Linked DNA regions of Pararoseomonas sp. SCSIO 73927. The protein of the gene in region 2 interacts with the protein of the main gene of each other region in a pairwise test. Links are inferred from orthologs where the notes say so. Each region holds a gene or a part of one and is shown on either strand. Other genes may lie near its edges.

The links.
Region 1: the proteins of dnaE (region 2) and VQH23_RS18295 interact in binary tests that used the Escherichia coli proteins (3 or more experiments, as listed by UniProt). The link is inferred for Pararoseomonas sp. SCSIO 73927 from one-to-one orthologs.
Region 3: the proteins of dnaE (region 2) and dnaQ interact in binary tests that used the Escherichia coli proteins (3 or more experiments, as listed by UniProt). The link is inferred for Pararoseomonas sp. SCSIO 73927 from one-to-one orthologs.

What each region holds. Positions count from the first base shown.
Region 1 is NZ_CP146232.1:3,884,163-3,893,172, reverse strand. Bases 6,015-9,010 are described here. They hold VQH23_RS18295 (aminotransferase), read right to left. Parts: upstream 8,119-9,010; coding sequence 6,910-8,118; downstream 6,015-6,909. Other genes in these bases: glnA (type I glutamate--ammonia ligase), read left to right, coding at 8,879-9,010; VQH23_RS18290 (P-II family nitrogen regulator), read left to right, coding at 8,418-8,756; VQH23_RS18305 (hypothetical protein), read right to left, coding at 6,015-6,742. In the rest of the region: VQH23_RS18335 (M20 aminoacylase family protein), read left to right, coding at 1-713; VQH23_RS18330 (LysR substrate-binding domain-containing protein), read right to left, coding at 729-1,610; VQH23_RS18325 (acyl-CoA dehydrogenase family protein), read left to right, coding at 1,707-3,419; VQH23_RS18320 (tripartite tricarboxylate transporter substrate binding protein), read left to right, coding at 3,419-4,393; VQH23_RS18315 (SDR family oxidoreductase), read right to left, coding at 4,543-5,310; VQH23_RS18310 (PAS domain-containing protein), read right to left, coding at 5,365-5,838; more of VQH23_RS18305, read right to left, coding at 5,906-6,014. UniProt on the Escherichia coli protein: Shows aminotransferase activity with methionine and histidine as substrates, and to a lesser extent also with phenylalanine.
Region 2 is NZ_CP146232.1:3,989,097-3,999,070, forward strand. The notes cover bases 3,551-7,510. They hold dnaE (DNA polymerase III subunit alpha), read left to right. Parts: upstream 3,551-3,860; coding sequence 3,861-7,310; downstream 7,311-7,510. Other genes in these bases: clpS (ATP-dependent Clp protease adapter ClpS), read right to left, coding at 3,551-3,793; VQH23_RS18850 (NADPH-dependent oxidoreductase), read right to left, coding at 7,317-7,510. Outside these bases: proS (proline--tRNA ligase), read left to right, coding at 234-1,550; VQH23_RS18830 (lipoprotein-releasing ABC transporter permease subunit), read left to right, coding at 1,550-2,803; VQH23_RS18835 (ABC transporter ATP-binding protein), read left to right, coding at 2,796-3,491; more of clpS, read right to left, coding at 3,488-3,550; more of VQH23_RS18850, read right to left, coding at 7,511-8,144; VQH23_RS18855 (hypothetical protein), read left to right, coding at 8,291-8,848; rpsB (30S ribosomal protein S2), read left to right, coding at 9,049-9,972. UniProt on the Escherichia coli protein: DNA polymerase III is a complex, multichain enzyme responsible for most of the replicative synthesis in bacteria. This DNA polymerase also exhibits 3' to 5' exonuclease activity. The alpha chain is the DNA polymerase catalytic subunit.
Region 3 is NZ_CP146232.1:2,187,392-2,196,216, reverse strand. Bases 1,821-4,631 are described here. They hold dnaQ (DNA polymerase III subunit epsilon), read right to left. Parts: upstream 3,669-4,631; coding sequence 2,973-3,668; downstream 1,821-2,972. Other genes in these bases: pckA (phosphoenolpyruvate carboxykinase (ATP)), read right to left, coding at 3,748-4,631; VQH23_RS10370 (M20/M25/M40 family metallo-hydrolase), read right to left, coding at 1,821-2,902. Also shown: VQH23_RS10380 (MBL fold metallo-hydrolase), read right to left, coding at 1-494; VQH23_RS10375 (LysR family transcriptional regulator), read left to right, coding at 615-1,553; more of VQH23_RS10370, read right to left, coding at 1,703-1,820; more of pckA, read right to left, coding at 4,632-5,352; VQH23_RS10355 (pyridoxamine 5'-phosphate oxidase family protein), read right to left, coding at 5,519-6,058; VQH23_RS10350 (response regulator transcription factor), read left to right, coding at 6,139-6,840; VQH23_RS10345 (hypothetical protein), read left to right, coding at 6,967-7,182; VQH23_RS10340 (stimulus-sensing domain-containing protein), read left to right, coding at 7,317-8,825. UniProt on the Escherichia coli protein: DNA polymerase III is a complex, multichain enzyme responsible for most of the replicative synthesis in bacteria. The epsilon subunit contain the editing function and is a proofreading 3'-5' exonuclease.

The DNA.
Region 1 (9,010 bases), 110 kb from region 2 along the record:
CGATGGACCGCGTCTACGGCCTGCACAATTGGCCGAGCCTGCCGGCCGGCGAGTTCTACTGGCGGGTCGGCCCTGTCATGGCGGCAGTGGCCGACATCCGCATCACGATCACCGGCCGCGGCACGCACGGCGCCATGCCGCACACGGGCAACGACCCCGTCGTGATCGCGGCCCAGATCGTCACCGCCTTCCAGTCCATCGTCGCCCGCAACGTGGAGCCGGTGGAGGGCGCGGTGGTGACGATAGGCGAGATCAAGGGCGGCAACGCCTTCAACGTGATCCCGGAGACGGTGACGCTGCGCGGCACGGCCCGTTGGTTCCAGCCGGAGGTGGGGGACATCCTCGAAGCCAAGGTGAAGGCCCTCGCCTCCGGCATCGCCGCCGCCTTCGGCGCGACCGCCGAGGTGATCTTCGAGCGGATGTACCCCGCCACGATCAACGAGCGGGAGAGCACGGGCCTGGCGGCCAACGCCGCGAAGGCCGTCTCTGGCGAGGCGCGGGTGAAGGAGCTGCCGAAGCCCACCATGGGCGGCGAGGACTTCGCGTTCATGCTGAACGCGAAGGACGGCGCCTACCTCATGCTCGGCGGGGGGCGGTCGGGCGCCGACCCGCAGGTCCACCACCCGCGCTACGACTTCAACGACGAGGTGCTGCCCGTCGGCGCCTCCTGGTGGGCGACGCTGGTGGAGCAGCAGCTCCCCCGGAGGGGCTGAGGCGCGGGGCGTGAACTAAGCGGCCGGGTCGCCGGCCTCTTCCCGCAGCCAGGCGCGGAGGGCGAAGAGGGCCGCATCCCCTTCCCTCTCCGCGTCGTGCAGCAGGGTGAAGCGCCGCGTCGTCGGGCGGATCAGGGGGTGCGGCACGGCCACCCGCCCGGCGGCGAGGTCCGGCCCCACCAGGGCGCGGATCGCCAGCGCGATGCCCAGCCCCTCCGCCGCCGCGTCCAGCGCCAGGGCGATGCTCTCGAAGCGCGGCCCCCGCGCGGCGTCCACCCCTTCGATCCCGGCCGCCGCGAGCCAGCGCGGCCAGTCATCCGGGCGCTGGCGGGAATGCAGCAGCGTCGCGCGCGCCCACTCGAAACCCGGCAGCAGGGCCGGGGCGCAGACCGGCATCATCTCGATCGGCACCAGCGGCAGGGCGGTCAGGCCGGGGCGCGGACGGGCATCGGCCACCGCAATCACCGCGTCGAAGGCGCCGGGGACGAGTTCCAGCGGGTCGGCGCTGGTCTCCAGCTCGATGTCCAGTTCCGGATGCCGTTCCCGCAGCCGGTTCCAGCGGGGGATGAGCCAGCGGCTGGCGAAGAGCGTGTAGGCGCCGATCCGCAGCCGCCGGCGCGGCCCGGCCTGCCGCATGGCGGCGAGCCCGGCCGCGATGCGGTCCAGCCCCTCCCGCGCCGCGGCGAAGAGGGCCTCCCCGGCCGGGGTCAGGGCAAGGCCGGTGCTGCTCCGCGCGAAGAGGGAGGTCGCAAGCTCCTCCTCCAGCGCGCGCACGCCGCGGCTCACTGCGCCGGGCGTCACCGAGAGTTCCCCGGCCGCGCGGGTCACGCTGCGGTGGCGCGCCGCGGCCTCGAAGCTGCGAAGGGCGACGAGGGAGGGCAGGCGCCGGTAGGTCATCGGGCGTTGAGCCTAGCTCAATAGCGGCGGCGAAGAAATCGATTGGCGGCGCGCAACGGCAGGATCAGCTTCCCGGCAAACAGAGAGGGAAGCGCCATGCACATCCGCCCCCCCGGCCCGGACCATGCCCCCCTGGCCGGCGCCGCCGCGATCCCGGACAGCCACGGGCTGAACCTGTTCCGCGCCGATCCGGTGCTGGCGCGGATGGCCGCGCTCTACCTGCCGGAGGAGCTGGCCGCGCACCTCTCGCCGCACCTGGACCGGTTGGGCGCCCTGGCGGGCGGCACGCTGGACGCGCTGGCCGCGGCGGCGGACCGCAACCCGCCCGTGCTGCACCAGCGGAACCGCCGGGGAGAGGACGCGCAGAGCGTCGAGTACCACCCGGCCTATCGCGAGATGGAGCGGCTGGCCTTCGGGGAATTCGGCCTCGCCGCCCTTTCCCACCGCGCCGGGGTGCTGGGCTGGGACGCGCCGATGCCGCCCGCCGCGAAGTACCTGCTGACTTACCTTTTCGTGCAGGCAGAGTTCGGCCTGTGCTGCCCCGTCTCCATGACGGACAGCCTGACGCGCACGCTCCGGAAGTTCGGCTCGCCCGAACTCGTCGCGCGCTACCTGCCCGCGCTGACGAGCCAGGACCTGGACGCGCTGAACCAGGGCGCGATGTTCATGACGGAGCAGGGCGCGGGCAGCGACATCGCCGCCACGGTCGTCCGCGCCTCGCCCCGGGATGACGGCACCTGGGCGCTGACGGGCGACAAGTGGTTCTGCTCCAACCCCGACGCGGAGCTGGCCATGGTGCTGGCCCGGCGGGAGGATGCGCCGGGGCTGCGCGGCGTCTCCCTGTTCCTCCTGCCGCGCACGCTGCCGGACGGCACGCCGAACCACCACCGCATCGTGCGCCTGAAGCCGAAGCTCGGCACGCGCTCCATGGCCTCGGGCGAGGTGACGATGAACGGCGCCGTCGCCTGGATGGTGGGGGAGCCGGAGGCCGGGTTCCGGCAGATGGCGGACATGGTGAACAACTCCCGCCTCTCCAACGGCGTGCGCGCGGCGGGGATGATGCGGCGCGCGGTGACGGAGGCGCTGTTCATCGCCCATCGTCGCGTGGCCTTCGGCAGGCGCCTGGTGGAGATGCCGCTGATGCGCCGGCAGCTCCTCAAGATGACGCTCCCGATGGAGCAGGCGCGCACGATAGTGTTCCAGACCGCCGAGGCGCTGCGCCGCGCCGATGCCGGGGAGGAGGGCGCCTACCCGCTGCTGCGGATCCTGACCCCGCTGCTGAAGTTCCGCGCCTGCCGAGACGCCCGCAAGGTGACGGGCGACGCGATGGAGGTGCGCGGCGGCTGCGGCTACATCGAGGAGTGGTCCGACGCCCGGCTGCTGCGGGACTCCCACCTCGGCAGCATCTGGGAGGGCACGAGCAACATCGTGGCCCTGGACGTGCTGCGCGCCGCGACGCGGGAGGGATCCCTGCCCGTGCTGCGCGGCCATGTGCTGGGCCTGCTGGGAAATGCCGGTGCGCTGCCTGAGGCCGCGCCGGCGCTGGACCGGGCCATCGCCCTGGCGGAAGCGGCGCAGGCCGATCCCGCGCTCGCGCGCCAGGCGGCCTCGGCGCTGTACCACGTGACCTCGGCCGCCGCGATGGCCTGGGAGGCCGGGCGGCTGGGCATGCCGGAGCGCCTCTCGCTCGCGCGCATGGTGCTGCGCCACCGCGTGCTGCCGCGCGATCCGCTGGCGACGGACGGGGACGAGGACGACGCACGGGACCTGCTGAACGATCCCGGCGCGCAGAAGGAGGAGAACGCCTGATGGACCGCCGCACGCTCCTGGCCGCCGCCGCGCTCGGCGCGCTGGCCCGCCCCGCCCTGGTTCGCCCTGCCCTGGCCCAGCCCGGCGCGAGGCCTGTGACACTGGTGGTGCCCTTCTCGCCCGGCGGGCCGACCGACCTGATCGCGCGACGCCTGGCCGTGAGCCTCGGCGAGGGGCTCGGCCAGACCGTGGTCGTGGAGAACCGCGCCGGCGCGGGCGGCAACATCGGCGCGGAGTTCGTCGCGCGCTCCGCGCCCGACGGCCACACCATCCTCTTCGGCACCTCCGGCCCACTGGCCATCAACAAGATGCTTTACCCCGGCCAGCCTTACGACCCCGTGAAGGACTTCACCCCCGTCGCGCCGCTGGGGCGCATCCCGAACGTGCTGGCGGTGAACGCGGGCGTGCCGGCGGGGAACGTGCAGGAGCTGATCGCGCTCGCGAAGCGGCAGCGGCTCTCCTTCGGCTCCTCCGGCAATGGCGCCTCCTCCCACCTCGCGGGCGCGCTGTTCAACACCATGGCCGGGACGAACATCGAGCACATCCCCTATCGCGGCACGGGGCCGGCGCTGAACGACCTCGTGGCCGGGCACGTCGCCATGGTCTTCACGGATGTCCTGACCGCCCTGCCCCATTTGCAGGGCGGGCGCGTGCGGGCGCTCGGCATCACCACCGCGGAGCGCTCCGCCGTGCTGCCGGACCTGCCGACCGTCGCGGAGCAGGGGCTGCCGGGCTACGACGCCTCCGTCTTCTTCGGCCTGGTCCTGGCCGCCAACACGCCCGACGCGGCGCGGGAGCGGCTGCGCGCCACCTTCGCCGCGGTGATCGGGCAGGCGGAGATGCGGAAATTCCTGGAAAGCCAGGGGATGCAGGTCGCGCCGGAGCTGACGCCCGCCGCCCTCACCGCGCTGATGGCGACCGAAACGGACCGCTGGGCCCGCGTGATCCGGGAGGCGGCGGTGCGGGCGGACTGAGCCCTGGCTCCCCACCCCAGCCTGGAGGCCAGCCCGACCCGCTCCGGCCCGACACCGGCCGGGGCGAGGGCGGCGGCGACGTTCACCTTCGCCGGGAAGCCCGGCACGACCGCCTGCCCGATGGCGGCCGTCCCTCCCGAGGCCGCCCGTCACACCACCGGCGAGAGCCCGCCATCCACGTTGATGGCGGTGCCCGTGACGTAGTCGCCCGGCGCGGTGACGAGCGCCAGCGCCATCGCCGCGAATTCCTCCGCCCTGCCCATCCTGCCCATGGGGATCGGCTTGCCGGCCTCCTCCATCCACTCCTCGTAGCTCTGCCCCCCGGGATTGGCGGCGTGGCGGCGCACCCACTGGTCGCTGTCGATCTTGCCGACGAGAAGCGCGTTGACGTTGATGCCCAGCGGTGCCCCCTCCCCCGCCAGGACCTTCGTCAGCGACATCCCGGCGGCGCGGGAGACGGCGGTGGGCGCGCCCGTGGGCAGGGGCGCCTTCGCCCCGACGTTCAGCACGTTGACGATCCGGCCCCAGCGCCGCTCCGCCATGCCCGTCCAGACAAGACGCGTGAGGCGGACCGCGGCGAAGAGCTTCAGGTCCAGGTCGGCCTGCCACTCCGCGTCCGTCACCTCCATGAAGGGCCCGCGCTTGGAAGTGCCGGCGTTGTTCACGAGCACGTCGATGCCGCCCAGCGCCGCCTCGGCCTCCGCATGGGCCCGCGCGCAGCCCTCCGCGGTCGCGATGTCGGCCGCCACGGGCACGGCACCGGGGAGCGACGCGGCCGCCTCCTCCAGCGCGCGGGGATCGCGAGCGACGAGCGCGACGCGGGCGCCCGCCCCGGTGAAGGCGCGGGCCATGGCCAGCCCGAGCCCGCGCGAGCCGCCGGTGATCAGGGCGCGGCGGCCCTCGAGCGTGAGTTGCAAGACAGGTCTCCGCTTCCTTCTCGCCCGGCAGTTCGCGGGCCGCGGCCCGCCCTGTCAACCGCGCGGCGGATCGCCGGCGGGGGTGCTGATCCCGACCCATTCGTGGATTGGCCCCTCGCGCCCGCCCGGCCCCGGGGCGCCGCGCACGGGGTAGGAACAGACCTGGTAACGGCACCAGGCCCCGTCCCCCGCCCGCCGGATGCGCAGCACGACATCGAGCAGCCCGTGCTCCTGCGCCTCCTCCCAGGCCCGCATGGCGACGCCCCGGTCCTCCGGATGGACCGCCGAGAGCCAGCCATGGCCGTGGCTCTGCGCCTGGTGCTGCCCGGTAAAGTCGAGCCACTGCGGCGAGGCCCAGGTCCAGAGACCCCGGCTGCAGGACAGCCAGACAAGCTGCGGGATAGCCTCCGCCAGCGTGCGGAACCGCGCGCGGAGCAGGTGGGGATCGGGATCGCTCTCCCCGGACACGGCGGGCGGCGCTTGGCCGGGGCTCCCAAACCGGGAGGAGAGGTCTTCGGCGCGATCCATCATGGCGCCGTAACGCCGCCCGGGCGCGATCGTCCGGCCCGCCCCGGCAGCCCGCAACGATCGCCTCTCAGCCCGGTTCCGGCACCCCGAGCGTGCGCCGCGCCCAGGCCCGGACGGGGGAGTGCAGATCCCCGGGCGCGAACTTGGCGCAAAAGATCTCCGGCCCTTCCCGCTCCAGCAGCGGGATGTGCTCGGCCCGCAGCATCGCCCGGTCCGCCAACTCGTAGCGGCGTGAGGAGGAGGCGGTCATCACCGCGTGGCGGACGCGCCGGATGCTGCGTTTCCCGACCACGGCCTCCACCACCGTCGGCAGGGCGAACTCCTCGTACGGGTAGTCGCCGCGCCAGTGGTTCTCGTCGAAGGGCCAGACCGCCATCATCTGGAAGAAGATCTCGGTCATCAGCGCGCGGGTGGCGAACATCCCCTCGTAGCGGGAGGTGAGGATGCGGCCGTCCCCGATCCGCTCGACGAAGGCACGGAGCCGCAAGTCGTTCGCCACCGGCTCCGCCCAGGCGCTCGTGCTCTTCGCCAGCTTCGCCACCCGCGGCTCGGCCAGGCCCAGATCGTGGGCGCGGATGTGCTCGCCCAGCCCGGGGCGGTAGGGGATATCGGATTCCGTGTGGAGGTAGACATGGGTGTACCCCAACCCCTCCCGCATCGCGTGCAGAAGGTTCAGCACGTGGCAGCCCAGGAAAGTCGGGCGGTGGGTCTCGAGGTGGACCGGGTTCACCGTGGCGTTCGGCGGCAGGACGAGCCCGTCCAGGATCCCGTGGCGCACGGATTCGCGGTTCAGGTGGATGATGTGGTGGCAGGCGGCCTCGCCGCCCATCGCCGCGTTGTAGAGCAGCAACTGGTCCCGGATCAGCTCCGGCTTCCGGTGGAAGATGCTGCTGACGAGGATCACGGGAGGCCACCGGCGCGGGGGAAGAATGGGCGACCTACGGGATTCGAACCCGTGACATCCACGACCACAACGTGGCGCTCTACCGACTGAGCTAAGGCCGCCATAGAAGCCCCGGAAGGCGGGCGGGATTTAGGGCGACGGGCGCCCGGCGTCAACCGCCGATCCCCTCACCCGGCCTCGCGCACGCCCTCCACCCGGGCGGCCTTCCAGGCGGCCAGCCGGGCCAGCGCCTCGTCCAGCACCGCATCCGCCTTGCAGAAGGCGAAGCGGGCGTAGTGGTTCGGGGCGTCCGGGCCAGCGTAGAAGGCGGAAACGGGGATGGCGGTGACCTTTGCCGTCTCCGTGATGTGCCGGCAGAAGGCTACGTCGTCCCCGGCGAAGCCCAGCGGGCGGAAGTCGGCGGTTACGAAGTAGCTGCCCCGCGCCTCCAGAACCCCGAAGCCGAGCGCCGTGAGCCCGGCCGCCAGCCGGTCCCGCTTCGCCTGCAAGGTGGCCGAAATGCCGGTGAAGTAGGAATCCTCCATTCCCAGCCCCACGGCGACGCCGCGCTGCAGGTTGGGCGGGGTGGTGAAGGTGAGGAGCTGGTGCGCCTTGGCGATGCTGGGCGCGAGCGACCGGTCGGCGGTGATGTAGCCCACCTTCCACCCCGTGAGACTGAAGGTCTTGCCTGCGCTGCCGATCCGCATGCACCGCTCCCGCATGCCCGGCAGGGTCATCAGGGGGATGTGCGACCAGCCGTCGAAGGTCAGGTGCTCGTACACCTCGTCGCAGATGGCGTAGGCGCCGTGGCGCGCCACCAGCTCGGCCACGAAGGCCAGCTCGGCGGCGGTGAACACCTTCCCGGCGGGGTTCATGGGGGAGTTGAGGAGGATGGCCTTGGTCTTCGGCCCGAAGGCGGCCGCCAGCTCCGCGCGCGGCAGCTCCCACTTCGGCGGGGTCAGGCGCACCAGCTTCGGCACGGCGCCGAGCATCCGCACCACCGGCAGGTAGGTGTCATAGAGGGGCTCGATCAGCACGCACTCATCGCCCGGGTCCAGCACGGCCATGAGGCAGGCCGTGATGGCCTCCGTCGCGCCGGAGGTGACGACCACCTCCGACAACGGGTCGATCTCCAGCCCGTAGAAGCGCCGATTGGCCGCGGCCACGGCCTCCCGCAGCTCCGGCACGCCGGTCAGCGGCGGGTACTGGTTGCGGCCGTCGAACAGGGCATCCGCCGCGGTGCGGACCACCGCCTCCGGCCCCTCGTAGTCCGGGAAGCCCTGGCCGAGGTTGATCGCCCCGTGCTGCACCGCCAGCGCCGACATCACCGTGAACACCGTGGTCCCGGTGGAGGAGAGAAGGGCGTTCTGGGGCTTGAGCGGGGCGTTCATGGGCATCGGCGCTTCCGGAAAGGCGAACATCGGCCCGCCCGGGGTGACGGGCGCGCCGGGGCAGGCACCATGATGGGGTCGCACCGGCCGCGGCGCAATCTCGCGGATCCGAAATGCCTGCGCTTTAGGCAGAATGCTTCAAGCCGGGGCGGGAGAGCCGCCGGGCGGCGAAAAATGGGATGCCGCCAAGCTTGCCCCTGCGGCACGGGCCGTGCAACGTCCGCCCGCCAGCGGCCCGCCACTCCGGGCCGTGGCCAAGACGCGGGAGGAGCGGGGGCGCCCCGCGCCCCCGGGACACGGAGCCGATGAAGAAGATCGAAGCGATTATCAAGCCCTTCAAGCTGGACGAGGTGAAGGACGCGCTGCACGAGATCGGGCTTCAGGGCCTGACCGTGGTCGAGGCGAAGGGCTTCGGGCGCCAGAAGGGCCATACCGAGCTGTACCGCGGCGCCGAGTACGTGGTGGACTTCCTGCCGAAGGTGAAGATCGAGGTGATCTGCTCGGACGACCTGGCCGAGCGCGCCGTGGAGGCGATCACCGCCGCCGCGCGCACCGGCCGGATCGGCGACGGCAAGATCTTCATCACCGACGTGCAGGACGTGGTGCGGATCCGCACCGGCGAGCGCGGCGAGGACGCCGTCTAGCGGTTTCCCGCGGCCGGCCCCTGCCCCGAGGCGAGACCCGGAGCGGGGCCGGTAGCGGGCCAGGGCGGGGCAGGCTATGCCCCCCGACTATCAGCGCATCTCAAGGGGAACAGGACCCGGCAATGGCGAACGACAAGGACAGCGTCTCCAAGGTGATGGAGATGATCAAGGAGAACAGCGTCGAGTACGTGGACTTCCGGTTCACGGACCCGAAGGGCAAGTGGCAGCACACCGCCCAGCACGTCTCCACCATC
Region 2 (9,974 bases):
GCCTATTTTCTTGGCGTTCGATGTTGGATTTTTCTTCGTCCCGGGGCCGCACTGCAGCATGATCGGGACATGGAAGAGGGCTCTTCCTCTTCCGCCGTGTGACTGGCGTTTCCTCCCTAAACTCGGGCCGTCCCTTCGGGGCGGCCCTTCTTTTTTGCGCGCCCGCCGGGCGGATTGCGCGGCCCGCCCCATGCTCTAGGTTGCCCCCCTCTTCCCTTCCGGAGCCCTCCGCCTTGCGCCTCTCCCGCGCCTTCCTGCCCACGCTGAAGGAAACCCCCGCCGAGGCGCAGATCGTCTCCCACCGGCTGATGCTGCGCGCGGGCATGGTCCGCCAGACCAGCGCCGGCATCTACGCCTGGCTGCCGCTGGGCCTGCGCGTGCTGCGCAAGGTCTCCGATATCGTGCGGCAGGAGCAGGACCTGGCCGGGGCGCAGGAGATCCTGATGCCGACCATCCAGGCCGCCGAGCTCTGGAAGGAGAGCGGGCGCTACGACGGCTACGGCAAGGAGATGCTGCGCATCATCGACCGGCACGACCGGGAGATGCTCTACGGCCCGACGAACGAGGAGATGGTCACCGACCTCTTCAAGACCTACGCGAAGTCCTACCGGGACCTGCCCCGCAACCTCTACCACATCCAGTGGAAGTTCCGGGACGAGATCCGCCCGCGCTTCGGCGTGATGCGCGGCCGCGAGTTCCTGATGAAGGACGGCTACTCCTTCGACCTGGACGCGGAGGCGGCGCGCCAGTCCTACCGGCAGATGTTCCGCGCCTATCTCCGCACCTTCGCGCGGATGGGGCTGAAAGCCATTCCGATGCAGGCGGATACCGGCCCGATCGGCGGCAACCTCTCCCACGAGTTCATCATCCTGGCGGAGACGGGCGAGAGCGTCGTGTATCTGCACAAGGATCTGCTGGAGTTCGACGTGCTGGAGCAGGACGGGACCGGCACGGGTGACCCCTCGCCGGTGGTGGATTTCTGGACCAGCCGCTACGCCGCGACGGACGAGAAGCACGACGAGGCGGCCTGGGACGCCATCCCCGCCGAGAGCCAGATCACCGCACGCGGGATCGAGGTGGGCCACATCTTCTACTTCGGGACGAAGTACTCCAAGTCCATGGGGCTGACCGTGGCGGGGCCGGACGGCACCCCCGTGAACCCGGAAATGGGCTCCTACGGCATCGGCGTGTCCCGCCTGCTCGGCGCCATCATCGAGGCGAGCCACGACGAGGAGGGCATCATCTGGCCGGACGCGGTGGCGCCCTTCGCCTGCGCGATCCTCAACCTCAAGCCCGGCGACGCGGCGGCGGACGCGCTGTGCGAGCAGGTCTACGCCGCGCTTCCGGGCGAGGCGGTGTACGACGACCGGCCCGAGCGCGCCGGCGCGAAGTTCGCCGATGCCGACCTGATCGGCTATCCCTGGCAGGCCATCATCGGCCCGCGCGGCGCCGCGAAGGGCATTGTGGAGCTGAAGCGCCGCGCCACCGGCGAGCGGCTGGAGCTGCCGCTGGACGAGGCGCTGGCGAAGATCAAGGCCACCCTCTCCTGATGTTCTCGCCCTTCGAGCGCGCCGTCGCCTTCCGCTACCTGCGCGCCCGCAAGGGCGAGCGCTTCGTCTCCGTCATCGCGATCTTCTCCCTGGTGGGGATCGCGCTGGGCGTGGCGACCCTCATCATCGTCACCTCCGTGATGAACGGCTTCCGGCACGAGCTGTTGGGCCGCATCCTCGGGCTGAACGGGCATCTCGGCGTCTACTCCCAGACGAACGAGGGGTTGCGCGACTTCGACGACATTGCCGTCCGCGTGCGGGGTCTGCCGGGCATCGTCTCCGCCACGCCGATCGTGGAGGGGCAGGTGCTCTTCACCAGCGAGGGCGGCGGCGCCACCGGCGGCCTCGCGCGCGGCATCCGTCCGGAGGACCTGCGCGCCCGGCCGCTGATCGCGGACAACATCCGCGCCGGCAGCCTGCAGCGCTTCGGGGAGCAGGACACGATCGTGGTCGGCAACCGCCTCGCGCGACGCCTGGGGCTGCGGATCGGGGACCGGATCACCCTCGTCTCGCCCCAGGGCCGCGCCACCGTCGTCGGCACCGTACCGCGTCTCAAGGCCTATGAAGTGGTGGCGATGTTCGAGGCGGGCATGCAGGAGTACGATTCCAGCTACGTCTTCCTGCCGCTGGACGCCGCCCAGGTCTACTTCCAGCACCGCGACACGGCGACGCAGGTCGAAGTGTTCGTCCAGAACCCGGACCGGGTGGGCGACGCGACGCGGGCCATCTACGCGGCGCTCTCCGGGCGCCCCGTGCGCGTGCTGGATTGGCAGGCCAGCAACTCCTCCTTCTTCGCGGCGGTGCAGGTGGAGCGGAACGTGATGTTCCTCATCCTCACCCTGATTATCATCGTGGCCGCTTTCAACATCATCTCGTCCCTCATCATGCTGGTGAAGGACAAAGGGCGGGACATCGCGGTGTTGCGCACGGTGGGCGCCACCAGCGGCGCCATCCTGCGCATCTTCCTTCTCGCTGGCGCCTCCATCGGCGTGGCGGGCACGCTGATCGGCTTCGCCATCGGCCTCACCTTCTGCCTGAACATCGAGAGCATCCGGCAGGTACTTCAGTCGCTCACCGGCACGGAGCTGTTCAACGCGGAGGTCTACTTCCTCACCCGGCTGCCCGCGGTGGTGGAGCCGATGGAGGTGGCCCAGGTGGTCGGGATGGGCCTCGGTCTCTCGCTGCTCGCCACGATCTACCCGGCCTGGCGCGCGGCGCGGCTGGACCCGGTGGAGGGCCTGCGCAATGGCTAACTCCCTGCTCTCCTCTCCCGTGCTGGCCCTTCAGGGCGTGGAGCGCCGCTACCGCACGGAGGCCGGGGAGCTGCCCGTGCTGCGCGGCGCGGCGCTGGAGCTGCGCGCGGGCGAGATCGTCGCCCTCGTCGCCCCGTCCGGCACCGGCAAGTCCACGTTGCTACACGTCGCCGGACTGTTGGAGAAGCCGGATGCCGGCGCCGTGCTGGTCGAGGGGCGGGACTCCGGCGGCCTCGGCGACGACGCCCGCACCGCCCTGCGGCGGGAGACGATCGGCTTCGTCTACCAGTTCCACCACCTCCTGCCGGAGTTCACGGCCGAGGAGAATGTGGTGCTGCCCCAGCTCGCGGCCGGGAAGCCTCGGCGCGAGGCGGAGGCGCGGGCGCGGGAGCTGCTCGGCTCCTTCGGCCTGGAAGATCGGCGGGACCACCGCCCCAGCCGCCTCTCCGGCGGGGAGCAGCAGCGGGTAGCCATCGCGCGGGCCCTCGCCAATGCGCCGAAGGTCCTGTTGGCCGATGAGCCCACGGGCAACCTGGATGCCGGCACGGCGGACCGCGTCTTCGCGGAGCTGCTGGCGGCGGCGCGGGGCAGGGGGCTCGCCGCCCTCATCGCCACCCACAACCCGGATCTGGCGGCGCGGATGGACCGCACCGTGACGCTGCGGGAGGGGATGGTGGTCCCGGGCTAGTTCTCCGGCTCGGTCGTGAAGCGCAGCGGGTAGCCCTCCCGCCCGGCCATGTCGGTGGCGCGGGCGGCCTTCTCCTCCGCGATCTCCCGCGTGAAGACGGCCACCACGCAGGACCCCCTCTGGTGGGCCGTCAGCATCACCCGCGACGCCCCGCCCTCATCCATGCGGAACTCCGCTTTCAGCACGCGCACCACGAAGTTGCGGGGCGTGTAGTCGTCGTTCAGCAGAATCACCTTGTGCAGGGGCGGCCGCGCGGGCTTCACCACCTCCTCCACGCGCGGGGGGCTCACGGTTTCCGGCATGTCCGCAACCTCCTTCGCGGTCCCGGAATCTGCTGCGGCGGGGCGGGAGAGCGCCTATATCTCCCCCATGTCCGGCAGCTTCGTCCATCTCCACGTCCACTCCGCCTACTCCCTGGCGGAGGGCGCCATCAAGGCCGACAAATTGCCTGGCCTGGCGAGGAAGGCGGGGATGCCCGCCCTGGCGCTGACGGACACGGCCGTGATGTTCGGCGCCCTGGAGTTCAGCCAGTACGCCGTGAAGGAGGGGGTGCAGCCCATCGTCGGCTGCCAGCTCTGGCTGGCCCGGCAGAAGGAGCCGGAGCGGCCGGAGGCCGCGCGCCTGCCGCCCGACCCGGTGGTGGCGCTGGCGATGGACAGGCCGGGGCTGGAGAACCTTCAGCGCCTCTCCTCCCTCGGCTGGCTGGGGGAGGACCCCTCGGGCAAGCCCGCCATCTCCCTGGACCAGTTGCAGGCCAACGCGTCCGGCATCTTCCTGCTGACGGGCGGCACTCTGGGCCCGCTCGGCCGGCTCCTGGCCGAGGGCCGCCGCGCCCAGGCCGAAGCGCTGCTGGCGGCGCTGCGCGAGGCCTATGGCGACAACCTGGCGGTCGAGCTGACCCGCCACGGCACTGAGCGGGACCGGGCGGTGGAGCCGGGGCTGCTGGCCATCGCCGATGCCGCCGCCCTGCCGATCGTCGCGGCCAATGACGTGTACTTTAAGGACGCCGCCGGGCACGAGGCGCACGACGCCCTGCTCTGCATCGCCGAGAGCCGCACGCTGGCCGAGCCGGATCGCCGCCGCCTGACGCCCGAGCACTGGTTCAAGCCGCCCGCCGCCATGCGGGAACTGTTCAAGGACCTGCCGGAGGCCTGCGACAACACCCTGGCCATCGCCCGCAAATGCGCCGTGATGGCGGAGACGAAGAAGCCGGAGCTCCCCATCAGCCGCAAGGTGCAGGAAGGGCTGACCGAGGCCGACATCGTGCAGGACATGGCCCGCAAGGGGCTGGACAAGCGCCTGGACGCCCAGGGGACGCCCGAGGAGGCCCGGCCCGCCTACCGCGAGCGGCTGGATTTCGAGCTCGGCATCATCGAGAGGATGGGCTTCTCCGGCTACTTCCTGATCGTGGCGGACTTCATCCAGTGGGCGAAGGCGCACGACATCCCCGTGGGCCCCGGCCGCGGATCGGGCGCCGGGTCGGTGGCCGCCTGGGCGCTGACCATCACCGACCTCGACCCCATGCGCTTCGGCCTGCTGTTCGAGCGCTTCCTGAACCCCGAGCGCGTCTCGATGCCGGATTTCGACATCGACTTCTGCCAGGACCGGCGCGAGGAGGTGATCGAGTACGTCCGGCAGGAGTACGGGCCGGAGCAGGTGGGCCAGATCATCACCTTCGGCCGCCTGCAGGCGAAGGCGGTGGTGCGCGACGTCGGCCGCGTGATGGGCATGCCCTTCGGCCAGGTGAACAAGATCGCGGAGCTCATCCCCTTCAACGCCGCCAAGCCGCCCACCCTGCAGGAGGCGCTGGACGGCGAGCCGCGTCTGCGGGAGATGCGCGAGACGGACGAGAACGTGGACCGCCTGATGGAGACGGCGCTGCAGCTGGAAGGGCTGTACCGCAACGCCTCCACCCACGCCGCCGGCGTGGTGATCGGGCGCAGGCCGCTGATCGAGATCGTGCCGCTCTACCGCGACCCGCGCTCCGAGATGCTGGTGACCCAGTACTCCATGAAGTACGTGGAGAGCGCGTCGCTGGTGAAGTTCGACTTCCTCGGCCTCAAGACCCTTACGGTGATCCAGCGCGCGCTGGACATTCTGAAGGGGCAGGGGGTGGAGATCGACATCACCACCATCCCGCTGGACGACGCCCGATCCTACGAGATGCTCGCGAAGGGCGACGCGGCCGGCGTGTTCCAGTTCGAGAGCCAGGGCATGCGGGACGTCCTCCGCATGATGCGGCCGGACCGGTTCGAGGACCTGATCGCGGCGGTGTCGCTGTATCGCCCGGGCCCGATGGCGAACATCCCCGCCTACTGCGCCCGCAAGCACGGCCAGGCCTGGGAGCCGGTGCACCCGGCCATGCGGAGCCTGGTGGAGGAGACCTACGGCATCCTGGTCTACCAGGAGCAGGTGATGCAGATCAGCCAGGAGCTGGCGGGCTACTCGCTCGGCGGCGCCGACCTGCTGCGCCGTGCCATGGGCAAGAAGATCCGCTCCGAGATGGAGGCGCAGCGCAAGATCTTCACCGAGGGCGCCGTGAAGAACGGCATTCCCCAGGACAAGGCGGGCGAGATCTTCGACCTGATGGAGCGCTTCGCGGAGTACGGCTTCAACAAGTCGCACGCCGCCGCCTACGCGCTGGTGTCCTACCAGACCGCCTGGCTGAAGGCGAACCACCCGACCGAGTTCCTGGCCGCCATCATGTCGCTCGACATGACGAACACGGACAAGCTTGCCTCCCACCTGCAGGAGGCCTCGCGCCTCGCCATCAAGGTGCTGCCGCCGGACGTGAACCGCAGTGATGCCGAGTTCGCGGTGGAGGTGCAGGAGGACGGCAAGAAGTCCATCCGCTTCGCCCTCGCTGCCGTGAAGCGCGTCGGGCAGGGCGCCATGCAGGACCTCGTGCGCGCGCGGAAGGAGGGCGGGCCGTTCAAGTCCCTCACGGACTTCGCGGATCGCGTGGACCCGAAGCTGCTGAACAAGATGCAGGTGGAGAACCTGGCCCGCGCCGGCGCCTTCGAATGCCTGGACCCGAACCGGGCGAAGGTGACGGAGGGGGCGGAAGCCATCATCCGCCGGGCCCAGGCCGCGGCCGAGGACCGGTCCAGCGCCCAGATCGGCCTCTTCGGCGCGCCCGGCGCCTCCGCCGACATGCCGCCGCTGCGCCTGCGCGACATGCCGGACTGGCCGCAGCTGGAACGGCTGGAGCGCGAGGCGGAGGCGATCGGTTTCCACCTCTCCGGCCACCCGCTGGACGCCTACAAGGACGCCCTGGCGAAGCTGAAGGTCTGCCCCATCGCCCGCATGACGGAGCGCGCCCAGGCCGGCGCCGCGCGGCTGAAGCTCGCCGGCACGGTGATCGGCACGAAGGAGCGCACGACGAAGACCGGCAGCCGCATGGCCTGGATCCGGATCTCCGACTTCTCCGGCAGCACGGAGGTGACCTGCTTCTCCGAGGTTCTCGGCAAGTGCCGGGACATGCTGACAGAGGGCAACGCCGTGCTCTTCAGCGCCGAGGTGAAGGTGGACGGGGAGGCGGTTCGGCTCACGGCGATGGACTGCGAGCCGCTGGAGGCGGCCGCGCAGTCCATCCCCGCCTCCCTCCGGATCGAGTTCGCCTCGATGGAGGTGCTGGACACCCTGCACGGCATCCTGGAGCGGGAAGGGCGGGGCAGGGGGGAGGTGGTGCTCATCCCCCGCACCGGTCCGGGGCAGGAAGTGGAGCTGGCCCTCCCCGGGCGCTGGAACGTCTCCCCCCGGCTCGCCCAGGCGCTGAAGGTGCTGCCCGGCATCGAGGCGGTGGAGATCGCGGCCTGAGGAGGGCTACTTAAGCGGAAAGCCCATCGCCCGCAGCGTCTCCGCCATGGTGTGGCGGCCGCTGAGGGACTCCGGGCCGGCCACGCGCTTCAGCATCCGCCCCGTCCAGTCTGCCCGGCCCATGCCGTTCGCCTCGGAGAACCCGGCCAGCACCCGGTCGTAGGCCGCCACGGCCGCCTCCTCGCCCGCGGTGCCGTAGGTCTCGCGGTGCAGGACCAGGGATTGCGGCAGGCGGGGCTTCACTTCCGCCCGCGCCTCCGTGTCGGGCCAACCGACCGCCAGGCCGAAGGCGGCGAAGGCCCTGGGCGGCAGGGCCAGCTCCGCCGCCACCTCCGGCGGCCGGTTCCGCAGCGCCCCGACATAGACCCCGCCGAGCCCGATCGACTGCGCCGCGAGCAGCGCGTTCTGGGAGGCGAGCGCGGCGTCCACCAGCGCGACCATGAAGCTCTCCAGGTAGTCCAGCCCGGCCAGCTGTTGCTGGTGCGCCTGCCCCATCCGGTCCAGCCGCGAGAGATCGGCGATCCAGCACAGGAAGAGCGGCGCCTGCCGGATGAAGCCCTGGTTCCCCGCCAGCGTTGCCAGCCGGTCCTTCCAGGCGGGATCCTCCACCGCCACCACGCTCCAAGTCTGCATGTTGGAGGAGGAGGGGGCGGAGGAGGCGGCGGCCACGATCGTCTCCAGCGCCCCCGGCTCCAACGGCCGGTCGAGGAAGTTCCGGTAGGAGCGGTGGGCAAGCATCGCCTCGATCATCGGGCTGCTCGGCCCCGGCGGCAGGCCGGGGATGCCGTAACGGAGATCCGGGGCGGAGAGAGGGGCCTCGGCGGAGTCGGTCATGGGGGCTTGGTCCTGTCGGCGCGTGTCGCGGCGCAGACTGCCACCGGCCCCCCTTGCGGCCCACCCATTGGAACCGGCCCCGCCCGCGCCCAACCTCTCCTTTGTTCTGGGTGCCCCGGAGGGGTGCCCGCCACGAGGAGGATCGCATGAGCAGGGACTTCCTGGACGACCGTCGCCGCGCGCTGGAGGAGGCGTTCTTCGCCCAGCAGAGCGACGAGCTGATCCGCCGCCTCCGCGCGGCCGATCCCGGGAGGCCGGAGCGCGACCAGCTGGCCGAGGTCTCCGGCCTGCGGGACCCGGCGCTGCTGGACCGGCTCGTCTCGCTCGGCATCGGCAGCGGCACCGTCGCGGCCCTGTCCATCGTGCCGCTGGTGGTCGTCGCCTGGGCGGACGGGATGATGGGGGACCGGGAGCGCCGGGCGGTCCTGGACGCCGCCCATGCCGTGGGGCTGGATGCCGGCAGCGACGGGCAGGCCCTTCTCTCCCGCTGGCTCTCGTCGCCGCCTCCCGCGGAACTGGTTTCTGCCTGGACCGACACCGTCCACGCCCTGGGCACGGAGGCGCGGGGCGCGCTGCGGCACCGCGTGATGGAGCGCGCGGTGCAACTCGCCGAGGCCAAGGGCGGCCTGCTCGGCCTGCTGGGCGGGATTTCCGCGCCCGAGAAGGCCGCGCTGGCCCGGCTGGAGGCCGCCCTGGCCTCCTGAACCACTTGCCCGGCCGCGCGCCGCGTGCGATATGCGGCCCCGCCGGGCGAGGGACCTCCCACGCCCGGCAAATCCGCACGCGGCGCGCCCTTCCGAGATAAGCGGCAGGGTCCGGTCCCCCGGGTTTTCCGAAGGAAAATCCCGAGGGCACAGCACCGCGGAGGCCCAACCGGATCATATCGGAAGGAAGGACACGCCCGATGGCGATGCCTGAGGTTACCCTGCGCGGCCTGCTCGAGGCCGGCGTCCACTTCGGCCACCACACCCGCCGGTGGAACCCGAAGATGGCCCCCTACATCTTCGGCGTGCGCAACCAGGTGCACATCCTGGACCTGCAGCAGACCGTGCCGCTGATGGACCGCGCGCTCCGCACCGTGCGCGACGTGGTGGCCGGCGGCGGCCGCGTGCTCTTCGTCGGCACGAAGAAGGCGGCGGCGGACTACGTGGCCGAGGCGGCGACCCGCTGCGGCCAGTACTACGTGAACCACCGCTGGCTGGGCGGCATGCTCACCAACTGGAAGACCATCACCGGCTCCATCAAGCGCCTGAAGCAGATGGACGAGCAGCTGGCCGGCAACACCACGGGTCTCACCAAGAAGGAGATCCTGATGCTGACCCGCGAGCGCGAGAAGCTGGACCGGGCGCTGGGCGGCATCCGCGAGATGGGCGGCCTGCCGGACGTGATCTTCGTGATCGACACGATTAAGGAGAAGCTGGCGATCGAGGAGGCCAACAAGCTCGGCATCCCCGTCATTGCCGTCTGCGACTCCAACGCGGATCCCTCCGGCGTGGCCTTCCCGATCCCGGGCAATGACGACGCCATCCGCGCCATCAACCTGTACTGCGACATGATGGCCGCGGCCGTGTTCGACGGCATCTCCGCCGAGCTCTCCGCCTCCGGCATGGATGTCGGCGCCCAGGCCGACCTCCCCTCCGAGGTGCTTCCGGACGAGGACGGCCTGCCGGGCGCCGGCGCCATCCCCGAGGCCCTCGGCGGTGCCGAGCTGGCCGATGCCCCGGCTCTCGAGGGCGCCGTGCAGTCCAGCCCCACCTCGGGCATGGGCGCGGGCGAGATGGAGACGATGGTCCAGGCCAACCGCGACGACGGCAACAACGCCGGCTGATC
Region 3 (8,825 bases), 1.8 Mb from region 2 along the record:
AAGGCGCGGCCGCCATCCGGCGCGCGCAGGTTGCCGACATGGTCGGGATGGGCGTGGGAGACGACGACGGCGTCGATGTCGCCCGGCGTCAGCCCGACCGCGGCGAGGTTGGCGAAAAGGCGCCCGCCATTCGGCCCCATGCTCTGCCCGGCCCCCGCCTCGAGCAGGATGCGGCGCCCGCCCGTCTCGATCAGCAGCGTGTTGAGGTTCAGCGTCATGTGGTCGGCGGGGAGAAAGGCGTTCCGCAGCACCGCACCCAGCTCGGCCTCCGGCGCGTCGCTGGCGTAGACCCGGGGCGGCCCGCCGATCACGCCGTCGCTCAGCACCGTCGCGGCGACCTCCCCCACCCGGAAGCGGTAGTGCGCGGCGTTGCCGATCGGGGCCACGGCGCCCTGCGCCAGGGCGGGCCGGCCGGGTCTGCCGGTCAGCGCCGCTCCCGAGGCGGCGGCCGCCGTCAGCATGATGGTGCGACGGTTGATGGTCAGGCGTGTCACGGGGTTGCCGTCCTCGATCCCGGCGGCCGCGGCGTGCGGCGCCTGCCCCCGGAAATGACACCCCACCGGCGCCCGAATAAGCTGGCAATGGATGCCAGGCCTGATAACCCTGGCTTCCCAATGAAGCCGCTCCGCCTCGACAGCCTGGACGTCCTCGCGGCCATCATCCGGCACGGCGGCTTCCGCGCCGCCGCGGCGGAGCGGGGCGTCTCCTCCACCGCGCTGAGCCAGACGATCCGCGCCCTGGAGGACGGGCTGGGAATCCGCCTGCTGAACCGGACGACGCGGAGCGTCGCGCCCACGGAGGCGGGCGCGCGGCTGCTCGAGCGCCTCGTGCCGGCGCTGCAGGAGATCAGGACGGCGATCGACGAGCTCGACGGGCTGCGGGAGAGGCCATCGGGCACGCTGCGGATCAACGCGCCCGGCCCGGCCGTGGATCACGTGCTGTGCCCGCTGGCCTTCGAGTTCATGGAGATCCACCCGGAAGTCCGGGTCGAGATCATGAGCGACGCGGCCATCGTGGACATCGTGGCCCAGGGCTTCGACGCCGGGGTGCGCTTCGGGCAGCAGCTGGACCAGGACATGGTGGCCGTCCCGCTGGGGCCGCCGCTGCGCTACGCGATCGTCGCGGCGCCGTCCTACCTGCGGCGGAACGGCGAGCCGGGCAGCCCGCAGGACCTGGTCGGGCACGCGTGCATCCGCCGGCGCTTCCCGGGCGGCACGCTGGCCCGCTGGAAGTTCGAGAGGGGCGGGGAGGCGGTGGAGATCGTCCCCAGCGGCCGCCTGACGCTGAGCTCCGCGCACCAGGAACTGGGCGCCGCCCTCGCGGGACAGGGAATTGCCCACCTGCTGGAGGACTACGTGCGGCCCTCCCTCGCGGAGGGCTCGCTCGTCGAAATCCTCCGGGACTGGAGCCAGGACCTGCCGGGGTGGTTCCTCTACTACCCGAGCCGGCGGCACCCCAGCGCCGCGATGAGGGCGTTCCTGGACCTCGTCGCCGCCCGCCGCGTGCGGCCACCAGGCCCAGGCCCGCTGAGTCCAGGGCAGCGCCCGATGTGATCGGCCGATGGCAGGGCGGCCGGAGGTGCGGGGATGGCTGACCTGCCCAGGCCGAGGACAGGCCGCGCACGGCGATGCGCCGCGACCGATGCGCCCGCGTCCTCCTCCCCGCCAGCACCGCCCTCCCCGGCATCGAGGAGGCCCGGGCCCTAGGCCTCCATGTCGGCCGTCTTCAGCAGGGTGGCGAAGGCGAGCTGCATGTCGTGCAGGGTCTGCCCCGGCTCCACGTCCACCCACTCGTCGAGCGAGTGCGCACCGGCGCCGGCACCGGCGCTGAGGGCGATCCCGGGAACGCCCATGGAGATGGGGATGCTGGCATCGGTGGAGCTGGCGACGGCCTTGGGCGTGAAGCCCAGCGCCTTCGCGGCGGCGGTGGCGTTGGCCACCAGGGCGCTGTCGCGGTCGATGGCGCCGGCGGGGCGGTCGCCGATCTTCTTCCACTCGGCGGTGATGGCGCCCTTGGCGGTGCTGCGGGCGGCGTTCTCCGCGTCCACGGCCTTCCCCACGATCGCCTTGAAAGCGGCGTCGATGCGGGCGAGCTCCTGCGCGGAGTCCGAGCGCAGGTCCACCTCCAGCCACACCTCGTTCGGGATGGAGTTCACAGAGGTGCCGCCGCCGAGGACGCTGGCGCTGAAGGTGGTGCGGGGCGAGGCCGGGACCGGCATGCGGGAGAGGCCGGCCATCGCCTCGGCGAGCGCGAAGGAGGGGCTGACGAGGCCGAAATCCATGAAGCTGTGCCCGCCCGGCCCGCGGAAGGTGACGCGGTAGCGGAGCGAGCCGGTGGCGCCGGAGACGATGGTTCCCATGCCCATCGGGCCTTCCACCGAGATGAAGGCGGCGATGCGGCCGGCGTAGCGCCCTTTCTGGAAGAGGTGGCGGATGCCGCGCAGGTCCCCCAGCCCTTCCTCGCCCACATTGCCGACGAAGAGGATGTCGTGGCGCGTCTGGATGCTGGCGGCGTCCATGGCGCGGAGGAAGGCAAGGTTCATCGCGAGGCTGCGCGTGTCGTCGCCGATGCCGGGGGCGTAGAGGCGCGTGCCCTCGCGCCGCACCTTCAGGTCGGTGCCAGGGGGGAAGACCGTGTCGAGGTGAGCGGCGACGACGATGAGTTGACCGTTGCCGAGCCCGCGGCGAAGGCCCATCACGTTGCCCTCCTCGTCGGTCTCGCACTCCTCCAGCCCGGCCTCCCGCAGCATCTCCAGGTAGGCGGCACCGCGCTCGGCTTCGCCGAAGAAGGGGGCAGGGATCTCCGTGAGCCGGATGGTCTCCTCGACGAAGCGCTCGTGGTTCGCCGCCAGGTGGCGCAGCGCCTCCTGATAGACGGGGCTCTTCATCACGCTCTCGACCATCTGCCGTATCCCCTCGCGGAGCGGATGCCATGCGACGGGCGGGCGGGGATGTCCAGTGCGGGGACGGGTGCTAGGACGCCGCGTCCAGGCCGGCCCAGACCGGATCCTTCAGCTTGCTGGTGAAGGCCGCGTGGCGCTCCATCTCCTCCGGCGTGTTGGCGATGGGGCGCGGCGTGCGGGCGATGGGGCCGGCCGTGGTCGCGAGGCCGCTGCGGTTGCCGCCGAGGGCGGTGGCCAGCGCCAGGCCGGGCTGCTTGCCGCCCATCAGCTCCAGATAGACCTGGCCGAGGAGCTGCACGTCCAGCAGCGCGTTGTGGGTGGTGCGGGCCGAGAGGTCGATGCCAAAGCGGCGGCAGAGGGCGTCGAGGCTGTTGGGCAGGCCGGGGAAGCGCTTCTTCGCCATCTCCAGCGTGTCCACCATGCGGCTGCGGGGGATGCGCGGCGTCTCGCAGCGGTCGAACTCGTAGTCCAGGAACTTGAAGTCGAAGGGGGCATTGTGGGCGATCACGGGATCGTCCCCCAGGAACTCCAGCAGCTCCGGCAGGATCGCGGCAAAAAGGGGCTTGTCCGCCAGCATGGAGGCGGTGAAGCCGTGCACCTTCGTGGCCTCGGGGGGCACGTCGCGCTCGGGGTTGATCAGCTTGTGGAAGTGCCTGCCCGTCGGCATGAGGTTGACCACCTCGATGGCCGCCACTTCCAGCACGCGGTCGCCGGTGGCGGGGTCTAGGCCGGTGGTCTCGGTGTCGAGGATGAGGGCGCGGGACATGCCGGGAATATAGACCCGCCGGGCCGCGCAACCCAGGGAAAGAGATGGGGGAGGGCCGAGAAGCCCTCCCCCATTCGCGTCAGGCCGCGGCCTTGATGGCGGCCTTCTTCACGTCCTCGCTGACGGTGCCGGCGAAGGTCTCGAAGTTGCCCTCGAACAGGCCCTGCAGCTTCTTCGCCGTGGCGTCGTAGCCGGCCTTGTCGGCCCAGCTGCCGCGGGGGTTCAGCACCTCGGCGGGCACGCCCTCCAGCGCCTTCGGGATCGAGAGGCCGAAGAAGGGCTCCGTCTCGAACTCCACCTTCGCCAGGCTGCCGTCCAGCGCGGCGCGCAGCAGGGCGCGGGTGTGCTTGATCGACATGCGGTGGCCGGTGCCGTAGCTGCCGCCGGTCCAGCCGGTGTTCACCAGCCACACCTGGGCGCCGTCGCGCTCGATCAGCTCCGCCAGCATCTTGCCGTAGGTCTCGGGGTGGCGCGGCAGGAAGGGGGCGCCGAAACAGGTGGAGAAGGTGGCCTGCGGCTCCTTGCCCAGGCCCTTCTCCGTGCCCGCCACCTTCGCGGTGTAGCCGGACATGAAGTGGTACATGGCCTGCGCCGGGGTCAGCTTCGCAATCGGCGGCAGCACGCCGAAGGCGTCGGCCGTCAGCATCACCACGTTCTTCGGCAGGCCGGCCTGCCCGCCCGGGACCGTGTTCGGGATGAACTCGATCGGGTAGCAGGAGCGGGTGTTCTCGGTCAGCGAGCCGTTCTCGAGGTCGAGGTTCCCGCGCTCGTCGCCGATCACGTTCTCCAGCACGGCACCGAAGCGGTGGGAGGCGTCCCAGATCTGCGGCTCGGCCTCGCGGGAGAGCTTGATGACCTTGGCGTAGCAGCCGCCCTCGAAGTTGAAGACGCCCGTCTTCGTCCAGCCGTGCTCGTCATCGCCGATCAGCGCGCGCTCGGGGTCGGAAGACAGGGTGGTCTTGCCGGTGCCGGAGAGGCCGAAGAAGAGGGCCGTGTCGCCGCCCTTGCCCACGTTGGCGGAGCAGTGCATCGGCAGCACGCCCTGCGCGGGCAGCAGCCAGTTCATCACGGTGAAGATGCTCTTCTTGATCTCGCCGGCGTAGGAGGTGCCGGCGATCGCGATGATCTTCTTCGCGAAGGAGAGGGCGATCAGCGTGGTGGAGTTCGGGCGGCCGCCGTGCTCGGGCTTCGCCTCCATCTCCGGGGCGTGCAGGATCACGTAGTCCGGCTCGAAGCCGGCCAGGTCCTCCGCCGGGGGGCGGATGAACATGTTGCGGGCGAAGAGGGCGTGCCAGGCGTTCGTCGTCACCAGCCGCACCTTGATGCGGTAGGCGGGGTCGGCGCCGGCGTAGAGGTCCTCGGTGAAGAGCTCGGGCTGCTTGCCGAGATAGGCGCGGACGTCGGCGGTGAAGGCCTCGAACTTCGCGGGGTCGAGCTTCTGGTTGACCTTGCCCCACCAGATCTCCTTCGTGACCTCCGGATCGTCGGCCACGAACTTGTCGGCGACGGAGCGGCCGGTGTGCACGCCCGTAACGCCCATGAAGGCGCCATCGGCGGAGAGGCGGCCCTCGCCCCGGCGCATGGCGTGCTGCACGAGGCCGGGGGCGGTCAGGTTGGCGTGGATCTCGAAACCCGACTGGACGCCGGTGCCGGAGAGCGCCCGGGCGTGGGAAATCTCGTTCATGCTAAGCGCTTTGCCTCTGATGGACCGGACCGGGGAGGGGCTGATCCGCGTCCCTCAGAGGATTGTAGCCTCGACAGGGGGTCAAAATTAAGGCTGGATGATAGGGGCCCGGCAAAATAACCGTCCGGTTACTTAGCAAGTGCAGCATGGCACCGGATTCGTGTCGTTACGCCTCCCCCGCCTCAGGCCGCAGGGCCGCGGCGCGCAGCCGGTGCGCCCGGCCGAAGCCGAGCACCAGCAGCGCGCCACCCGACTCGACCCGCCAGAGGGAGAAATCCGCGAAATCGGCGTAGGGCTCGGCATAGGGGTGGCGGGCCAGCCAGACCGCCTTCAGCTCCGGGTCGTCCACGGGCTCGGCCACCCCCGTCACGCTCACCCGCGGGGTGGTCTGGGGGTTGGGGCCATCCGCCGCGCCCTGGAAGAGAACCGCGCAGCGGCCGTCGCGGCGGAGCTGGCGCGTGTGCTCCGAGAGGGCGGAGAGGAAGAGCAGCACCGCCCCGTCCGGCGCGACGGCGGGGGTGACGAGGGAGGCGAAGGGCTGCCCGCCCTCCCCCACCGTGGCGAGGGTGGCGGAGGCGGCGCCGCGCATCAGGCGGCGGGCCTGGAGAGCCGGGTCGGAGGCCAAGTCGGGGGCCAAGTCGGGGGCCGGATCGGCCTCCCGATTAACGGCGGGGCCGCCTGCCTCTCCCGGTTTGTCCTCTGCCATGGCATCCTCCGCTCCATCTGGCCGCCATATTTGGCCGCCATCCTGTCGCGCCGCCGCGACCAGGCCTTCAGGGACGCCCGATGCCCCATACCATCGCCCTCGTCGATGACGACCGCAACATCCTCACCTCCGTCTCCATGACGCTGGAGCAGGAGGGCTTCACCGTCCGCACCTACACGGATGGCGAGAGCGCGCTGCAGGGGCTGATGGCCCGCCCCGTGGACCTCGCGGTGCTGGACATCAAGATGCCCCGCATGGACGGGATGGAGCTTCTGCAGCGCCTGCGCCAGCGCAGCGGGATGCCCGTGATCTTCCTCACCAGCAAAGACGACGAGCTGGACGAGCTGATGGGCCTGAGGCTGGGGGCGGACGACTACATCACCAAGCCCTTTTCCCAGCGCCTGCTGCTGGAGCGCATCCGCACCCTGCTGCGCCGGAACGAGGCGAGCCGGGCGGAGGGCAGCGGCACCCCCCAGGGCGGCGTGATCGCCCGCGGCGACCTCGTGCTCGATGAGACGAAGCACACCTGCACCTGGAAGGCGAAGCCGGTGCAGCTGACAGTGACGGAGTTCCTGCTCGTGAAGGCGCTGGCCGTGCGCCCGGGCATGGTGAAGAACCGCGACCAGCTCATCGACGCCGCCTATGGCGAGAACATCTACGTGGATGACCGCACCATCGACAGCCACGTGAAGCGCGTGCGCAAGAAGTTCCGGGCCGTGGACGACAGCTTCGGGCAGATCGAGACGCTCTACGGAATCGGGTACCGCTACAAGGAAGCGTGAGGATCCATCCGCTGGGTGGATGGCTGGTATCCGCTCGCTCGAGTGGAAGGCGACGGGGGGCGAGCGCATATCGCTCGCAACAGACGACGACATAGTGCCGCCGCCTAACACTCAAGGCATGATTTCATGTTCAACCTTCGCAACCTCGCCCTCGCCGCCGCCCTGATCGGCGGCGCGCTGGCCTCCGCCCCCGCCTTCGCCGACCAGGACCGCGTGCCCGAGGGCGCCACCGCCTCCGGCGCCTGGGTCTCGGCGCCCAACAGCCGCACCCCGCTCGCCGGCGCCGGGCAGAGCTTCCTGGAGCGCACCGGCGCGACGGGCGGCGCCGGCCAGCAGAACTGAGCCGCCGCTTCGCCCCTTGGGGCGGCTGAAGGGGGCCGCCGGTTCGTCCGGCGGCCCTTTTTCGTGCGCGCCGCCCCGGGAATGCCACGCCCCGGCCTCACCCTCGGCCGCGGAACTGCTGTAGGCTGCGCCCCATGCCGGACGCCAGCGGCCCGATCCTGACCGAAATTCCCCCCGCCGTTCCGCTGGAGCGGCGCGGCCGGAACCGGCGCGTCTCGCCGCTGCTCCGGCGCATCCTGCTGGTGAACATGCTGCCGCCCTTCCTGCTGGCGGCCACCCTCCTCTACCTGGACCAGTATCAGGACGGCCTCCTGGCCGCCGAGGTGCAGGGGCTGCGGACCCAGGCCCGCATCTACGCCAACGGCATCGCCGAGGCCGGGGTGCGGATCCAGGACGACCGCGCGACCCTGGTGCCCGACACCGCCCGCCCCCTGCTGCGCCGCCTGACGGAGCCGAGCCCGGGCACCCAGGCGAAGCTCTTCGACAACAACGGCCTGCTGGTGGCCGACAGCCGCGTGCGGGAGGGGCCGGGCGGCGCGATCGTGACCGAGCCCCTGCCCCCGCCGGAGCAGCCGGGACCGGTGGCCGGCTTCATCGGCCGCCTCTACGAGCGGGTGCTGGACTGGTTCCCCCGCCCCCGCGTGCGCGGCCCGGCCGTGGTGGTCGATGAGAGCGCGGGCGCCGCCTCCTTCGACTGGCAACCCGATCTCGGCCCGGACCGGCGGGAGGAGCTGCGCCTGGCGCTGGAAGGCGGCGTGAACCCCTACGTCCGCCGCACCGGGGATGGCCGCCTTCTCGTCTCGGTGGCCGAGCCCGCCCGGCGGGCCAACCAGCCCGTGGGCATCGTGCTGCTGACCCGCGAGGCGCGGGAGGTGGACGAGCGCGTGATGGAGATCCGCGGCTCCGTCCTCGCCCTATTCGCCATGGCGCTGGCGCTGACCGTCGCGCTCTCCGTCTATCTCGCCCGCACCCTCGCCTCACCGATGCTGGAACTGGCGGCCTCGGCCGCCTCCATGCGCCAGGGCAAGGGGCGGGGCGGGTCGGTTCCGGCGCCGCTGATGGGCCGGCAGGACGAGATCGGCACCCTCGCCCGCGCGCTGCAATCCGGCGCCAACGCCCTCTGGGCGCGGGTGGACGCCAACGAGCGCTTCGCGGCCGACGTGGCGCACGAGCTGCGGAACCCCCTCACCTCCGTCCGCTCCGCCATTGAGACCCTGCGCCGGGTGGAGAACCCGGACCAGCAGAAGCGGCTTCTCGCCATCATCGCCGAGGACGCGGTGCGGATGGACCGCCTCATCGGCGACATCTCCGACAGTTCCCGCGTGGACGCCGAGCTCTCCCGCTCCGTGGCCGAGCCGGTGGATGTCGGCCCCATCCTCTCCACCCTGGTGGAGCTGCACGGCGCCACGCGGGGCGAGGGCGACCCGGCCATGGAGATCGACTCCCCCGCCCACCTGGTGGTGCGTGGCGTGGAGGGGCGGCTGGTTCAGGTGTTCCGCAACCTGCTGGGCAACGCCCTCTCCTTCTCCCCGCCCAACGGCGCCGTGCGGGTGCGGGCCAGGACCACGGGCGCCATGGCGGAGATCGCGATCGAGGACGAAGGTCCCGGCATCCCCGAGGCCAAGCTCGAGGGCATCTTCGAC